One region of the Vreelandella titanicae genome, then DNA from elsewhere that is predicted to be linked to it. Evidence: predicted binding sites of a transcription regulator. Region 1 holds the regulator's gene; the other holds the start of a gene.
What was found. The regulator FliA, encoded in region 1, starts transcription of late flagellar genes. The targets are predictions, from matches to a motif close to CTAAAGTTNNNNNNNNNNCNGCCGATA.

Region 1 (4,284 bases):
AGGAAACACATTTGGATGCATTACTTGCCGGTTATCCAGCGGCAAAGACCACCTTAGGGATGGCGTGGTTTCCGCGGCGCAATGAGCGCGGCTGCGACTGGGCAATGCCGGACATTGGCCTGGACACGGATGGTGCCTGGCTGGCGCTACCCTGGCTGCAGCATCGCCACGCCGCAGGGTGGCAGCCACGCTTAGCCGCTCTGTCGGCATCGAGCGGCGTTGCGGTGCACTTACTACCGCGCTTCCCTGAACCGGATGCACTAGCGTGGCTGGAAGCCGAGCACTTGACCTGGGTCAGCCAAGTGGCCCCCAGTCATCGGTTACGCTTTCACCACGAACGTCAATCTATCCGCCAGCTATTTAGTGACAGTGTGCTAACGCACCATGTGGGCGTGCGTTTTCGTGGCCAATCGGTGCAACTGTGGACTGCCTACGCCGAAGTCGAGGACGCCAGCGGCACGGCGCTACTCGCCTGGTTCGGTGAAGTTCGCGATCCGGAAAGCGCCAAAGTAGTGGCGCGCCGCTACTGGCTTACCCCCGCTCGGCTAGGAGCAGAGGTGCTCTCACTGCTGTTAACCCAGCTGCAAAGCGAAGGCTTGGCCGCCTTGACGCGTCGCGCGTGGCAGCAGTTAAAAGAGGCCGATAGCGGGGATCTAAATGCTGAAGTTCGCCTATTGATGGCCAGCGGTGTGGCATCGGTCGCCGGGCATCTCGATGTTGCTGATGATGAGGAGGCGCAGACGCTGCGTGGCGATCTGCTCAACCTATTAGGCAACAGCCGTCGCCGCCGCGATACCGGCATGCTTGATGCACTGGTCTACGCCTTTATGGCACGAGATGCGATTCGTCAAATGGGCAGTGTTAGTCGAGAGGGCGTGGCGTGAGCGAACAGGATCAAGCATCGGGTCTACGCAAGTGGGCAAACCTGCAGCGCCAACAGCAGCAAGCTGAGGGTACAGTTGATGTTGCGGCGGCAGAACACGTGCCGGAATCTGAACAGCCTAGCTCTCTGTTAAAGCCGACAGCTGCAGCGGTGGAAGAGCCAGCAACGGTGGTAGCGCACCGGCCCAAAATTCCGCTTATTGTGGTCGGACTACCGGGTAGTGGTGCAGCCCAGGTGAACAAGGTTAAAGCACGATTAGGGCAGTGGTCGACGTTAGGTCGAAGCTGGGCCGGTGATCCTGAGGATTGGGATATTCATATCGTCATGGCCGAAACGGCCGACCTAGCCCAACTTTGCGATCAATACAGCCGTTGGGCACTGTGGATCAGTAGCGATGCCGATACCTTTGCTTCCATGTTCCGTACCTTGCGTCAACTACATGAGCGTGGCGGGCCGCGCCGTTTGCTGGCGCTCCACGAGCCGCACTTGCCGCGTCAAGGGTTGCTCAATAACTTGCGTGAGGCAGCTGATTACTACTTAAATATGGAGCTGTTGGTACTTGCACGATGAGCGCACTCTGCCGAGGAGACCAAGCATGCTAAGCTGGCTATTAAGAGGGAGACTGCTACTGAGCCCAGTACTGCTGACAGGGTGTCTACTAGCAGGGGTAACGGGAAACGCCCAGGCGACACCCGGTAGCTGGAGCAGCCAGATACCAGGTCTGATGGTAGCGATGAGTGATCGGTCAAGCGCTAGCCAAAACGCTACCCCACCTGCTGCTGCTAACAATGTGGAGTCAGCACAGCTCGGGCGTATTCATTGGCAGTTTCAATATCCCCCTGGTGCGTTATTAAACGCTTGGCTGTGCCATCCTGAGCAGTGCGTTGCGTTAGCTGGCATGCGGGGGACTACCACTGCCCTGGCGGGGTTTGCCGCGGATGCGCCGTTGCATTTTCGCTTCGCTTTACGTCCGGGGCAGCGGCCTGTTCGTGTCCAGGGGCTGCAAATGATTGTGAACTATCAGTGAAGGCTGGATAGACGCGAGGCGAGAGGATGTACACAGCACAAGGCAGGATCAAACAGAGTGAGCTGTTGACGCAATACATGCCACTGGTACGACGTCAGGCCTTGACGCTTCAGGTCCGTTTGCCAGCCAGTATTGAGCTCGACGACCTTATTCAAGCCGGGATGGTAGGGCTGCTGGAAGCGCTGGGGCGCTTCGATGCCACCCAGGGGGCAACGTTCGCGACGTTTGCCAGTCAGCGTATTCGCGGTGCAATGATGGATGAATTACGTACCCGCGACTGGTTGCCCCGCAGCGTGCGCCGCTCAGCGCGAGCGGTTGACAGTGCCGTTCGTCAATTAGAGCAACAGCTCGGACGGGCACCAGAAGAGAACGAAATCGCCCAACACCTTGAAATGCCGTTGAGTGAGTATCAGCAGCTCCTCAACGACACCAACAGTGGTCAACTGTTGCCGTTTGAAGAGCTGGTGGCCGACGGTGGCGAGCCTAGCAATAATGAATTGGCTAATTCACCGTTCGAGCAGTTGCTAGACGGCCAGCAACGACAAACGTTGATTGAGGCAATTGAAGCGCTGCCAGAGCGTGAAAAGCTGCTAATGGCTCTGTACTACCAAGAAGAACTCAACCTTAAGGAAGTAGGGGCTGTGTTGGGTGTCACGGAGTCACGCGTTTCACAACTGCACAGCCAAGCCGTCAGCCGCTTACGCGCGCGTTTACACGACTCGGCATAACACCTCTTTTTACTCACTTGTGACCGGCAAGGAGCCGTGGATGAACCCTTCGACGCTGATAGGCATATTTGCCAGCATACTACTGTTGGTGAGCGTGCTGTTTTTCACCGCAGAGTCCCCTGAAAGTTTTATCAATTTGCCGGGTTTGGCCATTGTGGTGACCGGTACCCTAGCGGCAACCTTTATCAGCTATCCGCTGAAAGAGGTGCTCCGCGTCGTACGGTTGGTGGGCTTGGTATTCCGGCGCGAAAATACCTATATGCGTGACGATATCCGCGAATTGGTGGATATGTCGCGACTCTGGTTTAAGGGCGATGTACGTGCGGTCGAGCGCGAGTTGGAGCATACCCGAAACCCGTTTTTGCGTACCGGGATCCAACTGGTCATTGCCAACACCAAAGAGGATGAAATTTTTGACATGCTGCGTTGGCGCATTGCCCGTCTTAAAGCGCGTGAGCATGCCGAGGCACAAATATTCCGTACCATGGCCACCTATGCACCCGCATTTGGCATGATCGGCACCCTGGTGGGGCTGGTCAATATGCTGGAAGTCATGGACGCAGGCGACCTGCAGGTGATCGGCCCGCGCATGGCGGTGGCCCTGCTCACCACCTTCTACGGCATTTTACTCGCCAACTTGGTGTTTAAGCCGATTGCGGTGAAACTCGAGCGCCGCACCGAAGAGCGGCTGATTACCATGAACATGGTGCTGGAAGGTATTTCGCTGATTACCAAGCGCCGCCTGCCGTCGTTTATTGAAGAGACCCTCAACTCGTTTGTAGCTAACTATCACGATGAGATCCGTGATAACAGCGTCAAACCAAGGCCTGATTCGTCGGTTAGTGCGGCGGCGAAGGGGTAGGCCAGATGCTTGACCGTGATACGCGCCACGCACTGGAAATGACGCCGTCGCCAGGCGATGGTGACGAGGGTTGGCTAACCAGCTATTTGGATGTGCTGACGCTGCTAATCACGCTCTTTGTGCTGCTGCTTTCACTGACACCGCCGGGAGGCGGTGAGGCGGCTGATACTGCTTTCATGCGCTCGGCTAGCGCTGTATCATCATTGCCGCTGGCGTCTCTAGCCACTGGTATTCAGCCCCGCCATTCAGGGGTTCAGCCGCAGTTTGATGGGCTCGACATCCCCGGTGTCAGTGTTTCGCAAGGGAGTGAAGGGGTCACGTTACGTATTGATACCAGCCTTTTATTTCCCAGCGGTCAAGCTGTACTGACTTCCCGTGGGCAAGAGGTGGTAGAAAGCCTTATCGATGTGCTGACCCGTTTTGACGGTCAGATTTCGGTAGAAGGCCACACCGACAGCGTGCCTATTTCAACGGCCCGCTTCCCCTCTAATTGGGAGCTTTCATCAGCGCGGGCTATCGCTGTGGTGAGGCATTTAGAGCGCCAAGGATTCAATATCTCTCGTATGCGGGCCGTCGGTTATGCCGACACCCAACCCATGGAACCGAACGCAACGGCGGAGGGCCGAGCTGCCAACCGTCGCGTAGAGTTGTTGCTAAGGCAGCAGGTCGAGGGTGAATAGATTGCGAGGCCACGTTTGTGTCCATGTACCACCCGCGGTTGCAGTCGTTTGGAGCTCTGCTGGTTTTAGATGCCGATTGTCGCCGCATTCAAGCCAGTAGCACC
Region 2 (4,284 bases), 1.2 Mb from region 1:
ACTGTTGGAAGCAGCGCTGCCTGCGCGTGCCAATTGGGTAACGGTGACTTCATAGCGCCCTGCGTTAGCGGTTTCGCCTGTGGTCGCCAATACGCCATCGCCCATCACGGTGCTTTTTTGCTGCTTAAATGTAGCGGCATCGTTCAGCGCAGCAATAGAGGTTTGCACCCTATCCATTGCTGACTCTAGGCGCCCATAGGCAGAAATCTTGGTTTGCTGAGCGCTTTTCTGCTCTAGAATAGGCACAAGCTTTTGCTGTTCGGCCGCTTTTAGCTGATCCACCAAACCTGAAAGATCCAATCCAGAACCTACACCGAGTGCTGTGATCGATGCCATGGGGCTCATTCCTTATAAGAAGTAGAGAAAGGTGTCTAGGTAATCTATCGGCTGCGGAGGAACAAACTTTAGAGGTAATGCCTTTTTTTAAGCTGTTTTTAAAGCATTGCAAAGAAAAATGCCCAGCACATAGTGCAGGGCATCTTGTAATCTATTAATTTAGCTGGTTTATCAGGCTAATTTTAACTTTGCTGATCAAGCGCTGCAAACTGCTGGGTCAGATAAGCACTGGTTGAGTTCATTTGAGCTACCATGCTGTCCATCGCTTGAAACTGCGTGCGATAACGCTCAACGGTTTGTTCGATACGGCTTTCCGTTGTCGCATATCGGTCTTCTAACGAAGCAAAGCGACTCTCAGACGAATCAACGGCACTTTCAAGACGGCCACCTGTTCCAACCAAGCTTTCAAGCGATGAGGCTATTTGCCCTGCCATGCCACCCTCTTCGCTATCGCCTGCAAAAAAATTGGCTAGCTGATCTGGCTGATTAGCAACAATGCTATCTAATTTATCTTCGTCAATCTCCAGCTTGCCGTCTACTTGAAGCGAAATTCCTACATCCGACAACACGCTAAAGCCATCGCCGCCGACAACACTGCTAATTGTTTGACGAAGCTCTCGTTCAACCGCACGAGTCGTGGCATCGGCGTTCAACCCCGCCGCCTGCCCAGTCTCTTCGTCAAACGCTGTCAAGCTGGTAATGGTGTCCTTGAGCGTGTTGAAGTCATCAACAAAGGCCGTGACCTGCTCGCGGATAGCTTCACTATCTTGCTCAACGCTGACTGTGCTTGTTGCACCCGCCTCAGATAAGTTCAGGGTAATGCCTTGAATAGCGCCTTCCACTTGATTGGTAGGGCTGACAATGTCAATTCCATTGACGTTAAACTCTGCATCCTGACCCGCTTGAACTACCTGGGCATCAGTCGTTTGTACATCGCCAGCAAGAATGTCTGAAAAGTTTGTGCTTTCAATACTCGCGTCCGCACCCGTTTCCGTCGAATTTACTGCAAGACGATACCCTTCACCGTCGTTGATAATAGAGGCGCTTAAGCGGCCATCACTCTGTTGATTGATAGCATCACGCATATCTTCAAGGGAACTGCCATCGGCAATGGTAATGGGATCCATAGCTCCGTCAGCAAGAGTAAAGGTTAATGACTGCTCCCCAGTCACTATGCTTTCGTCTGCTGTTTCCAAACGCTCTGTTACTAGGCTACTGGCTGTAGCTAACTGGCCGACCTGTACTTCGTACTGACCTGGCTGGGCCTCATTGCTGCTAACAGCGCCAACAGCACTGCCTTCTACATTGGTTGTTAGGCTCTCGAATGACGCCCCATCATTGAGTGCTTCGGCTGAGCTTTGAAACTGCTCAAGCGCGCTTTGCAACTTACCATAGGCAGATATTTTCGTATCTTCAGACTGGAGCTGTTCCGCAATAGGCTCAAGCTTTGCTTGTTCTGCCGTTTTTAATTGCTCCAGCAAGCCATTCAGATCCAAACCAGAACCGATGCCTAGTGATGTAATAGCAGCCATAAACCAATGCCTTTTTTGAATACATGTAGCTACGATTCGCGTTCCTTCATTAAGCAATACGTAGCACTGTTTTTAATACGATTACCTTAAAACCTCGGCTAGGTGAAGAATAACTTAAATATTCTTCTTCTTTTTTCGTGTCAAGACGTTATTAAAAGTAATGAAACGTAACAGCCATCGCCAATTAATAAGAAAAATCAAAATAATAGATTCCCCTTTTAGCTGTTCTTCCGCCCAACCCCAATGTAACGCAGCCCCGCTTCTTTAACGGCGCTTGGCGCATACAAATTACGTCCATCGATGACGACTTTTTCAGCCAACTGGTCGGCTAGCCAATCAAAATCGACACTGCGAAACTCTTTCCATTCGGTGCAGATAACCAAAGCATCGGCACCTTTCACTGCCTGAATCCGGTCGCCTGCTAGCATCAGGTCATCCCGCTCCCCGTAAATGCGTCGGCATTCTGCTATGGCTTCGGGATCAAACGCCTGCACCTTAGCGCCCGCTTGCCAGAGTGCTTCCATTAACGTGCGGCTTGGGGCTTCACGCATATCATCCGTGTTGGGTTTAAAGGCCAAGCCCCATACTGCAATGGTCTTACCGCTTAGATTGCCTAAACTATCTTGCAGTTTTGTGAACAGGGTTTGCTTTTGGCGTAAATTCACTGACTCGACAGCGCTGAGCAGTTCCGGCGTATAGCCTAATTGGCGCGCGGCACGCTCTAACGCCTGGACATCTTTGGGGAAGCAGGAGCCGCCGTAGCCGCAGCCAGGGTATATAAAGTGGTAGCCAATGCGTGGGTCGCTGCCAATCCCTCGGCGCACGTCTTCAACGTCCACTTCGAGTCGTTCAGCAAGATTGGCGATCTCGTTCATAAAGCTGATTTTGGTGGCGAGCATGGCATTGGCGGCGTATTTGGTCAGCTCTGCGGCCCGCACGCTCATAAACATCAGCTTTTCGTGGTTGCGGTTATAGGGGGCGTAGCACTCTTGCATATGCGCTTTTACCCGCTCGCTTTCCGTGCCAACGATAATCCGCGCGCCACGGGTAAAGTCTTCGATCGCCGCCCCCTCCTTCATAAACTCAGGGTTCGAACACACATCGAATTCGAGTGATGCACCGCGCTGTTCGAGCACATCGCTGATAACGGCGTGGACTTTTTCCGCGGTGCCCACCGGCACGGTAGATTTATCAATCACCAGCTTATAGCTATCCATATGCTGGCCGATCGTGCGCGCCACCTCTAGCACATAGCGCAAGTCGGCACTGCCATCTTCATCGGGCGGCGTTCCCACGGCGATAAACAGCAATTCGCCATCGGTTACCGCTTGGGCAGCGTCGGTAGTAAAGCGTAAACGGCCAGCTGCCACGTTGTGGGCAACGATAGTGCTTAGCCCTGGCTCAAAAATCGGCACCTCTCCGCCATTAAGCTGATCAATCCGATCAGCGTTAACATCCATACAGGTGACTTGATGCCCAACATCGGCTAAACAGGCGCCTGCGACAAGGCCGACATAACCGGTTCCGAATACACTGATATGCATGACTTATTAACTCGCTAAAATACGTGGTAGCGAGCGTAGCACATTGACCTACCGTTGATGAGTTCAATAGCGGGAGATCTTCTCTAAATTATAGACCTTGGTCTAACATCGACCTTGGTTTATAATGCGCTGCAACAAGCCCGACTTGGTGCTGACCGCAGGAGAACACACGATGCCTCCAGAAACTACACATCCAGACACTACGCCTCCGGGCTTTATGACGCCCGAGCTGACTAAAGAACGCCCTTTAAAAGCGCCTTATGGGCCATCGACCGCTGCAAACGTTCAACGTAGCCTTCGCCAGTGTTTATCGATTGCCGCTGAGCTGCTCTACGACAATGGTCATGTGCTCGAAACCATTACCCTTCCCCAGCGTGGCTTAGCCCGCCGTGAATTATCGGCACTTAGTTCTACCGCGCCCACCTGGGCATCCTGCCAACAGGTGATGGAAGCCAGTGAAGCAGCAACCTTTAATGAGTATGGTCGTTTCGTATTAACCTGCCTTGGCCGCGAATTGATGTTTGATATGTTTGGTCAAGGGGCCGCTGACTGCGCCTAATCCCTTAGTCGCCAAGCATTACCGCCCTAAACAGCTGGTCAAAAAAAAACGCCCATAAGCGAAAGCTTTGGGCGTTTTTTGCTTGGTCTTATGTTCCTCAGGCTCATTTTTAAAGCCTGGCCCTATAAGACCTAGTTCTATGTAGCTTAGCGTAGGCCTAGCATTGACAGAATGAACAGCACAACCACGATAAGGCCAATAATGTAGATAATATTACGCATAGGGCACTCCTTGCTTATTGCGTTTTAGGGAAATCAAAGGCTTGCTTACCCATTAGCCAACACCTCCAGCCTAGCAGGCTTTTCCTGCTTTT

Region 2: a site for FliA is predicted at 1,961-1,987, ahead of fliD (flagellar filament capping protein FliD). Genes of this name have one in related genera too.

Annotation. Positions count from the first base shown of each region.
Region 1 is NZ_CP059082.1:782,584-786,867, reverse strand. It holds gene flhF (flagellar biosynthesis GTPase FlhF) at 1-884, shown strand, start outside; gene HZS52_RS03730 (C15 family peptidase) at 881-1,453, shown strand; gene HZS52_RS03725 (flagellar protein FlhE) at 1,479-1,910, shown strand; gene HZS52_RS03720 (RNA polymerase sigma factor FliA) at 1,937-2,638, shown strand; gene HZS52_RS03715 (motility protein A) at 2,679-3,500, shown strand; gene HZS52_RS03710 (OmpA/MotB family protein) at 3,506-4,180, shown strand; gene HZS52_RS03705 (sensor domain-containing diguanylate cyclase) at 4,204-4,284, shown strand, end outside.
Region 2 is NZ_CP059082.1:2,015,268-2,019,551, reverse strand. It holds gene fliD (flagellar filament capping protein FliD) at 1-336, opposite strand, end outside; gene fliD (flagellar filament capping protein FliD) at 519-1,925, opposite strand; gene HZS52_RS09310 (UDP-glucose dehydrogenase family protein) at 2,087-3,412, opposite strand; gene HZS52_RS09305 (hypothetical protein) at 3,585-3,971, shown strand.